Regions from separate parts of the Ferdinandcohnia sp. GQ5 genome, predicted to be linked through region 2. Evidence: riboswitches for the same ligand, from Rfam matches in the RefSeq annotation. Region 2 holds a riboswitch; each other region holds the start of a gene.

Region 1 (3,351 bases), on a different contig from region 2:
TTGAATCCATCTTTGAATAGAGAAAGTGCATATTCACCAATTTGGCGGCAAACCCCTTCATCTTCTGCTTGAATTCGAATCGCCTCATGGACAAGTGTTGTTTTTGCTTCATTCACTGACTTTGAAGCTTCGATACTTGCAACTAGACGGTTTAATGCCCAAATTAGATTTACAGCGGTAGGGCGTGAGCTTCCTAAGTATTCTTTATCTTTTTGGAGTCTTTCCTTGAATTCTTGTATGGATGTTACATCATAGCCTTGAGCAGACAATGCTAAACCAAACGCAGCAGTAATTCCTATTGCTGGAGCTCCACGGACTTTTAATGTGGTAATACTGTCCCAAACATCCTCAATTGAAAAAAGGTCGATAAATACAGTTTCCAACGGAAGCTTTGTTTGATCTAATAGTTTGATATGTGTTTCATTCCACTGAACAGATTGAGGAACTTTTTTTGTGTATGTCATGTTGTCACTCCTTAGCTGTTTTTTCTACATAGTTTCGTAGAGTTCCAAGTTCCTTGATTGACTTGCGTTCTTTTATTAATTCTTTTCCTAAACGTAGTGCATGCTGTTTAGTTGCGATTTTTTGTTCAATGCTTTCAATGCCATCTAAGTCAGCAACATGTGCAAGGCCGATTGTTCGACGTATCACTTCACAGCCAGCAAAACCAATTGCATCTTCAAAAGTTTGCTCAAGAACATATTCCAAATAACCTTCCGTATCACGATAAAGTTCAACCGCTTCATTTTTCCAAAGGTCTGAGAAAGTCCAGGAAAACACTTCCCATGTTCTTTTGATATGTTCGTATAATGGCTCACGGTACTCAGAATCTCTTGAAATTGCATTTAATAATAGATTTGCAATAAATTGCCCGATATCAAAACCGAGTGGGCCAAAATAGGCAAATTCAGGATCAATAACTTTCGTCTCAGTTTCACTAGCGAATATACTTCCTGTGTGTAAATCGCCATGTAATAGAGCATCTGCTTGAGTTAAGAACTTCTGCTTTAACTTTGCAATTTCAAGCTTCAGCGGTTGGTCAGCCCAAATTTGTTCAACATCATTCTGTAATTCCTCTTCGAAACTATTTGTATCGATATCGAAAAATGGATCTGTAAAAACAAGATCCTCCGTAATTTTACAAAGGTCAGGATTTATAAATTTTTGAACCAATATTTTTTTCTTCGATGGCTCTAGTCCAAAGTCTGAAGTGTAAAATAATGTTTTAGCTAAAAATGTTCCAATATGCTCAGATAAAAGCGGGAAGTTTTTACCTTCAATGAGACCTGCTCTTGAGATTTGCAAGTGGGAGAGGTCTTCCATCACAGTAATAGCTAGAATCTCATCAGAATAATAAACCTTTGGTACAAGAGTTGGCACATAATCCGCTGCTGCTAATAATGCATTTGCTTCAATTGTTGCTCGCTTTAAAGATAATGGCCAGCTTTCACCAACCACCTTTGCATATGGTAAAGCTTGCTTAATAATAATGCCATTTCCTTCTTCTTCGGTGATATGGAAAACTAGATTTAAATTTCCATCCCCAATTTCTCTGCATTTTAAAAATGTTCCTTCTTCAAACAAACCTAAACGAATGGCCAATGCCACCGCAGTGCTTTCTGTTAATGGTTCGTAAATCGATTGATATGAAATTGACATATTTATATTCCTCCAGAAGTATTATTTAATAGTTTGGAGGCTTTTCTAAAAACGGAAAAGCCTCTTTCATTGAAAGAGGCTTGAAGACACGGCTTCGCACCTCTTATCTGCCAAGAAGATCAAATGAGCCTTCAGCGAATTTGCGCACAGATTTTTTCGAGCTTGCTCGAAAATTTACCTTTGAAAATCTGTTGCATCCGCCGGAGGCTATAACTTTATTCAGTCTGGTTTTAAGCATGACTGAATAAAGTTATTCACTTCCTGCTGGAATTAGCACCGTGCCTTGTGGGTTTCCCCAGCGCTAAAAAATAGCGCCTCACCTTGCGATGGATTTACGGTCGGTTGCTGGGCTTCATCGGGCCAAGTCCCTCTGCCTACTCTTGATAAGAGATCAAATTAATTGATATTCTATTATATGTTGATACTGAAGAGAATGATATCAACGAATGTACATAATTGTCAATATATTTTTATTTCTATGAATGATAAAAATTAGGACGACGATCCTGGAAGATAGGAATTTGTTTTCTCACCTCTTTTACCTTGCTAAGGTCGATTTCTCCAACTAGAGTTGTGCTTTCAGTACCTGCTTCAGCAATAATGTTTCCCCAAGGGTCGATAACCATCGAATGACCTCCGAATTCATTATTAGGATTACTTCCAACACAATTACATGCAACAACATAGCACTGATTTTCAATCGCTCGACTAAGGAGTAATGTTCGCCAATGCTCAAGGCGAGGAAGTGGCCATTCTGCTACCACGAATAAAACTTCTGCGCCACTTGTTGTATGTGCACGAATCCATTCTGGGAAGCGAATGTCGTAACAAATCACACCAGCTGCTGGTACATTTTCAATTATGAAATCGCCTTTTGCTTCACCGGCCTTTAAATACAAATGTTCATCCATTAGCTTGAATAAATGTAGTTTGCTGTATTCACTTAGCAATTCTCCGTCTCGATTAAAGACAAACATCGTATTTGTCACACCTTGCTCCGTCTTTTTGGCTACAGAGCCTGCTACAATATTTACAGAGTATTGTTTTGCTAAGGTTTTTATAAACGTTTTTGTTTCATCGCCATTTTCATCTGCAATTTCATCTAATCTTGTTAAATCATATCCAGTCGTCCAAAGCTCTGGAAGGATGATAATATCAGGTTTGTCCTGATTCATTGTCTTTTCGATTTCTTTAGAAATTTGGGCAAAATTCTCTTGCGGTTTACCGAATTGAATATCATACTGTATACAAGCAATTTTAAGATTCATTTGGTATCCTCCCAGTGAAAATAATACTTTACAAGTTAACTCTAACAATATATTATTTTTGGTTAGTATTTCAAGTATTTTGAAGAAGGTGTAGATATGAAAAATTTCCAACAATCTGAAACCCTGCAAAAATTACCGAAACAGTTTTTTGCTTCTCTTGTAGCTAAGGTGAACAATGTAGTTGCCCAAGGGCATGATGTAATAAATTTAGGTCAGGGGAATCCTGACCAACCAACACCTCAACATATTGTTGAAGCTCTTAAAAAGGCTGCCGATCAGACTAAATTTCATAAGTATTCTCCATTTCGTGGCCATACATTCTTAAAGAAGGCAGCGGCAGAATTTTACCAACGTGAATATGGTGTTGAACTTGACCCTGAAACAGAAATCGCGATTTTATTTGGTGGAAAGGCTGGATTGGTAG
Region 2 (3,351 bases):
CTCTTACTACATCAACTGCCTTATAGACATCTAGCATTGTAATCTCTGTTGATTTTCTTGCGAGTTTTGCACCTGCAACTCCCGGGTGTACTTCAATTAAGTTTGCTTTTTTAAGCATTCCCATAATTTTTCTAATAACTACTGGATTTGTATTTACACTTGATGCTAAAAATCCTGATGAACATTCCCCCTCTTTCGATAACTTTATGAGGGAAAGTATATGAATTCCAACAGAAAATCTACTACTGATGGACATCGCTGTCACCTTTCTTTCATTCCTAATCGTACGTTTATTATACCTAAAAGTTGAATGTATTGACATTAACTATACATGTAACTATAATCATTACATGTAATCAATATAATTACAAGTTAAACGACATAGGAGGTAACTATAATGAAAATTGGAATTATTGGTGCAAATGGTAAAGCAGGAAGCCTAATTTTAAAAGAAGCAGTTAAAAGAGGACATGAAGTTAAAGCTATCGTTAGGGATGCATCTAAAATACAGAACAATCAAGTATCTGTTTTAGAAAAAAATATTTTTGAATTAATAAAAGCTGATGTTGAGGATCTCGATGTAGTAGTTAATGCTTTTGGTGCGCCACTTGGAGAAGAACAAGCCCACGTAGATGCCGGCCATGCATTAATTGAGGCTGTTAAAGGAACAGATACAAGAATCATAGTTGTTGGTGGTGCAGGAAGTCTTTATGTTGATGAGGCAAAAACTCTTCAACTCATCGACACACCAGAGTTTCCAGACTTTGTAAAACCAACAGCCAATGGTCAAGCACGAAATCTTCAAGAACTTAAAGAAACAGCAGATATCACTTGGACATTTATCAGTCCATCTGCAGTATTTGATTCAGAGGGAAAAAGAACTGGTACTTATCAAACTGGTAAAGACAATTTACTCGTTAACTCAAAAGGCGAAAGCTACATTAGCTACGCTGACTTTGCCATCGCAGTAATTGACGAAATCGAAAACCCCAAACACCTTAACCAAAGATTTACAGTCGTCGGCGAAGCTTAATGGGACACAGGGACAGGTTCCTTGTCCAGAACAGGACAATGCGGTACCTCCTGTTAATTATCCCCACAGTCATACGGAAGTCTATTTCATCCTATGCCTTTTATTCTATTATTTTTAAGAGGCAAACATATGAAAAACAAAGTATTTCCTGCAGAAATCGAAGTCATTTCTACAGAGGACCCTTTTGGTTTCATCTTAAAATCAAATTTGGAATTGAGAGACAGGTTGATTAACCCCTTGGGTTATGAATCTTGTCTCTTTTTTATGCCCCCTTTTCGCGAACTTATTTTTTACGAAATCATTACATTTTGCAAAATTTCATAAATACAAGTAGACACATCGGAATAATATGGTTAAACTATAAATAACATCCATTACGTCTAGGGTGTTTCATTTGTACAAACTTATAAAAACTTATCAAGAGAGGTGGAGGGGCTGGCCCTGTGAAACCTCAGCAACAGATTCGTTGAATACTGTGCTAAATCCTGCAAGCTAACAAGCTTGAAAGATAAGTGAGGTTACCCTAATCATAAAAAAGCCTCTTCTTATCTTGTTATTGGGTCTTTTGAAAGCCAATTACGAAAGGAGAGAGATGATTATGGCTATATTAAAAGAAACTGTTGAGAAACGTAAAAATGAGATCATTCGGAAACTAATTGCGTGTAACATGTATAAAAAAGATGGAAAACATCTATTTGAATTATCCCTGCCCGAATTAGAACATGAATACTTTAAAATTCAATCTAAAGGACATCCACATACTGGTTACGGATCAATACGTTGGAAAAACTTTTAAAAGTCTTTCCTTGAAGGAACAAAACTTGTTTGAAATTAGAATAAAATATGCCAAAAAGCTTGGATCACCATATGTGACCCAAGCTTTTTCATTTCCTAATATGCTGTCCAACCCGCATCCCCGGTGATGACTGTTCCGTTGACAAAACTTGCGTCATCTGATGCAAGGAATAGTGCAATACTTGCGATTTCTTCCGGTTTACCTGTACGTGGATTGATAGCCAATCCTGGCATAATACGGCCCATTCCAAAATCACTTCTGCCAGTCATCGAAGCACTGATATTAGTTTCAACACCGCCTGGTGCAATCGCATTACAACGAATCCCACTTTGAGCATACATGAAACCGGTGTTTTTCGTGAATCCAACTACCGCATGTTTAGAGGCGGTATAAGCAGCGCCAGCTCTTGCCCCTTGAAGTCCGCCTGCAGATGCTACGTTGATAATAACCCCAGCCTTTTTCTCTAAAAAGATTGGCAGTACTTTACGGGTTGCGCGCATTACACTCGTTGTATTTACCGCAAAAATTCTTTCCCATTTCTCGTCTTCAATTTCTCCAGCTGGTTCAAAGTTGTCCATAATTCCTGCATTATTTACTAAAATATCTACTGTTCCATACTTCGTTACAGCAGAATTAATTAAGTGTTGAATATCTTCTTCTTTTGCAACATTGGTCATAACAGCGATAGCTTCTCCGCCATTTATCTTGATTTCATCAACAGTTGCATTAGCAGCTTCAATATTAATATCTGAAACGACTACTTTTGCACCTTCATTTGCGTACAGAATTGCAATTGATTTTCCCATACCAGAAGCGGCACCTGTAACAACTGCTACTTTTTTCTCTAGCCTCATGTTCATTCCTCCAATTATGATAGAATGCATTTTAATAAACAGTTGTACGTTAATCAACAACTACCTATAGTATAATAAGAAGAATAATACGCTTACAATCAGCAAAAACATGATTAAGTGTTTACTAATAAACAAATATATATGAATTTGTCTAGTATTTTTGTTTTATCAAACATGGGAGGATGTTTATGTCTAGTAATAATGACTATCTTGACCGCCGAATTGTAAAGTCAAAGCGAGCAATAAAAGATGCATTACTATCCTTAATGAATGAAAAAGACTTAAAGAAGATTTCGATATCAGATATTGTACGGGTTGCGGACCTAAATCGTGGTACATTTTATAAGCATTTTCAATATAAAGAAGATATTCTACATGAGATTATGGATGAAGTCATCACTGACTTGATTGAATCTTATCGGGAACCCTATAAAGGTGTTGAAGTATTGGAAATTAAAAAACTATCTACGTCCGCGGTAAAAATATTTGACCATGTCTTTAAATACGCAAATTTTTATACACATATCGTCAGAACACACACTTTAACAGGCTTTCAAAATAAGTTTTGTACCGTCTTAAAGGATCTCGTCTTAACTGACTTGCATGAGGTACTCACCAATCCAAAAATTGATAGGGAGATTCACGCCAATTACCAAGCATATGCAATA
Region 3 (3,351 bases), on a different contig from region 2:
GATTGGAACTGCATTTATTACAGGGGTGTCGACTGCATTTATTCAAGTATCTGGAATCCCGTGGTTAGCGGAAAACTCCACATCTTCACAAAGGGTTCACCTTTTTAGTTTTCATTCAGCAATCATGATGGCCGCACAAGTAGTAGGAAATATTGCGGGAGGGGCATTTTCTGATGCCTTTCAATTTATCTTTCATTTGAGTGGACTTTGGAGTGTAAGAATCACATTATTAATTGCAACTATCATTTATATGGCTGGTATTTTACCGATACTTAAAATGAATGAACAGCCAAGGAAACAACCTGAGATTAGTGGCGTCATTTAGGCAGAAGCTGCGAACAAATAAATCACAAATAAAGTTAATTGCGATGTTTGCATTTGCTCAAATGATCATAGGGTTTGGATCAGGATTAGTTATTCCTTACCTAAATTTGTATTTTGCTGACCGGTTTTTAGCAAGTAATACAGTAATTGGTCTCATTTTATCATTGGGACAAGCAGCAACAGCGATCGCGATGATTATTGGACCAGCCATTGTTAGTAAGGTAGGAGAAGTTCGAGCAGTTGTTTATCTACAACTATCATCATTGCCTTTCCTCTTGCTGACAGGGTATACCGAAAATCTTTACATAGCGGCCATTGGCTTTTTATTTAGACAAGCCTTAATGAATGCAGGAAACCCGATCCAAGCATCTCTTGTTATGGGGCGGGTTGATGATTCTATGAAAGGACTGGCCAACTCTGTTAACCAAATGGTATTTTCATTAGGCTGGGCTTTAATGGGGCCAATATCAACCTCGATTGTGATGCTGTATGGTGCTTATTGGGGCTATGCTTATGTTTTTACAATTACATCTGTCTTATATTTAATAGGTTCTCTCTATTTCCTATTTGTTTTTACTGGGAAATCCTTTCAGAAAGAGGAAAAACAAATCGCGAAAATATCTTAATATGTCGTATTTCCCGGGAAAAATGGACGAATTTTGTAGCATTAACATGAATGTTTAATTAGTGTTGTCGATTTTCACAAAAAATACAAGTAATTTGGAATATCTTGTTTTTTCAAAATATTTTCATTGACTTGTGAATGAAAAAGGGTTAACATCAAATTAATCATAAAAGTAAAAACTTAATAGTTTATCTTATCAAGAGTGGTGGAGGGAATGGCCCTATGAAACCCGGCAACCGGTATTTACACGGTGCTAAATCCAGCAGGCTTTTTTTGCCTGAAAGATAAGAAGAGAGACCATACATACAACCTCTTCTTATCGAAGAGGTTTTTTTATTTAATCAAAGAGGGAGAGATTAATATGAGTGAAAAACAAAAAAATTTCAGACCAGAAACGATTGCAATACATGGGGGTCTTGAGGCAGATCCAGTAACCGGTGCTAGAGCAGTTCCTATCTACCAATCAAATGCGTTCAAATTTAATACTACTGAACATGCAGCAAATCTCTTTGGATTAAAGGAAAACGGTTATATTTATACTCGAATCCACAACCCAACTACTACTGTTTTTGAAGAAAGAGTAGCTCAATTAGAAGGTGGAGTAGGTGCATTAGCAGTTGCTAGCGGAATGGCAGCCATTACGACTTCAATCCTTAACATTGCGGGAGCAGGAGATGAGATTGTATCTGCTTCTACTTTATACGGTGGAACGTATAATCTATTTGCTAATACTCTACCTAAATATGGAATTAAAACGCATTTAGTAGATCCAAAAAATCCTGAAAATTTCCGTCAAGCAATAACACCAAATACAAAAGCAATCTTTGCTGAAACAATCGGAAACCCTAGCTTAGATATACTAGATATTGAGGCAGTTGCTAACATTGCTCATGAAGCAGGTATTCCACTAATTGTTGACAATACTTTTGCAACACCATATTTATGTAGACCAATTGAGCATGGAGCAGACATTGTTATCCATTCAGCTACAAAATGGTTACTAGGTAATGGAACAACCATGGGTGGAATTATAGTAGACGGAGGTAAATTCGATTGGAATTCACCAAAGTTCCCTGGATTTACAACTCCAGATCCTAGTTATCATGATTTAGTCTTTGCGGAAGCATTGGGACCAGTAGCCTTTATAATTAAAGCAAGAGTTCAACTACTACGTGATTTAGGTCCAGCTATTAGTCCATATAATTCATTCCAATTCAATTTAGGTTTAGAAACATTGCATGTTCGAATGAAGGAGCATATTGCGAATACGAAAAAAGTTGTTTCTTATCTTAAAAATCACCCTGGGGTTGAATGGGTGTTGTATCCAGGTGAAGAGGACCATCCAAATAAACAACTAGCTGATAAATATTTACCAAAAGGTGCAGGAGCGGTAATTGTATTCGGTATTAAAGGTGGAAGAGAAGCTGGCGAAAAGCTAATCAATAGTGTTGAGCTTTGGTCACATGTTGCAAATGTAGGAGATGCAAAAAGCTTAATTATTCACCCTGCTAGTACTACACACCAACAATTGAGCCCAGAAGACTTAAAGGCATCTGGTGTATCAGAGGACTTAGTCCGCTTATCTGTTGGTATTGAAAATGTGGAAGATATTTTAGAAGATTTAGAGCAAGCCATTAAAGCTGCAAATGGAACCAGTTCAGCCTTATCAGTGCCGACTGCATAACTGAAAAATTGTTCACAATATTTTCGTTGACACCCTTATATAGAGATGATAAGATTACTCTCGTGTTGTTTTAGTATGATAATAAAAATTAAATAAATCTGATAACTCTTATTTAGAGTGGTGGAGGGATGTGCCCGATGAAACCCAGCAACCGTCAACGTCTGTTGAAAAGGTGCCAATTCACACAAAGCTTTGGGCTTTGGAAGATGAGAGGAAGGAATCACAAAATTGTGCCTTTCTGCTCGTTTTTGCAGAAAGGCATTTATTTTTATATGCGTGGCATATTTGAATAATTATTATCTTTATTTATTTACATTATCGCATACACTAAACATAGTTTTCTCTGAATAGAAGGTGTGACAACGTGATAACACTAAAAAATGTTAAAAAGATTTATCAAACAAATACAAATTCTGTAACAGCAGTTAACAATATTGACTTTCAGATAAATGAAGGTGAAATTTTCGGAATCATTGGATACAGTGGCGCGGGTAAAAGTTCACTCATCCGTTTATTGAATGGGCTTGAAACTCCAACAGAAGGGAATATTTCTGTTGCTGGTCATAATATCACGTCCATTAAAGGAAAAGCATTACGTGATGCTCGTAAAGAAATAAGTATGATCTTTCAGCACTTTAACCTACTATGGTCGCGAACAGTTAGGGAAAATATCTCCTTTCCCCTGGAGATTGCAAAGGTGCCAAGAACTAAAAGAGAA

What was found. A riboswitch is a leader RNA that binds a small molecule or an ion and turns the genes downstream of it on or off. The one in region 2 is predicted to bind S-adenosylmethionine.
Region 1: another riboswitch for S-adenosylmethionine. It lies ahead of mtnK (S-methyl-5-thioribose kinase); the one in region 2 lies ahead of AC6CHV_RS19650 (Fur-regulated basic protein FbpA).
Region 3: another riboswitch for S-adenosylmethionine. It lies ahead of AC6CHV_RS05460 (O-acetylhomoserine aminocarboxypropyltransferase/cysteine synthase family protein); the one in region 2 lies ahead of AC6CHV_RS19650 (Fur-regulated basic protein FbpA).

The regions. Positions count from the first base shown of each region.
Region 1 covers NZ_JCAXEW010000011.1:24,285-27,635, forward strand. The annotation lists gene mtnA (S-methyl-5-thioribose-1-phosphate isomerase) at 1-464, opposite strand, end outside; gene mtnK (S-methyl-5-thioribose kinase) at 469-1,659, opposite strand; SAM riboswitch class I at 1,915-2,049, opposite strand; gene AC6CHV_RS14410 (carbon-nitrogen family hydrolase) at 2,136-2,927, opposite strand; gene AC6CHV_RS14415 (aminotransferase class I/II-fold pyridoxal phosphate-dependent enzyme) at 3,024-3,351, shown strand, end outside.
Region 2 covers NZ_JCAXEW010000017.1:116,854-120,204, reverse strand. The annotation lists gene AC6CHV_RS19660 (Rrf2 family transcriptional regulator) at 1-256, opposite strand, end outside; gene AC6CHV_RS19655 (NAD(P)-dependent oxidoreductase) at 398-1,033, shown strand; SAM riboswitch class I at 1,445-1,548, shown strand; gene AC6CHV_RS19650 (Fur-regulated basic protein FbpA) at 1,632-1,829, shown strand; gene AC6CHV_RS19645 (SDR family oxidoreductase) at 1,925-2,683, opposite strand; gene AC6CHV_RS19640 (TetR/AcrR family transcriptional regulator C-terminal domain-containing protein) at 2,872-3,351, shown strand, end outside.
Region 3 covers NZ_JCAXEW010000003.1:248,922-252,272, forward strand. The annotation lists partial or broken gene AC6CHV_RS05455 (MFS transporter) at 1-950, shown strand, start outside; SAM riboswitch class I at 1,140-1,240, shown strand; gene AC6CHV_RS05460 (O-acetylhomoserine aminocarboxypropyltransferase/cysteine synthase family protein) at 1,311-2,633, shown strand; SAM riboswitch class I at 2,739-2,846, shown strand; gene AC6CHV_RS05465 (ATP-binding cassette domain-containing protein) at 2,998-3,351, shown strand, end outside.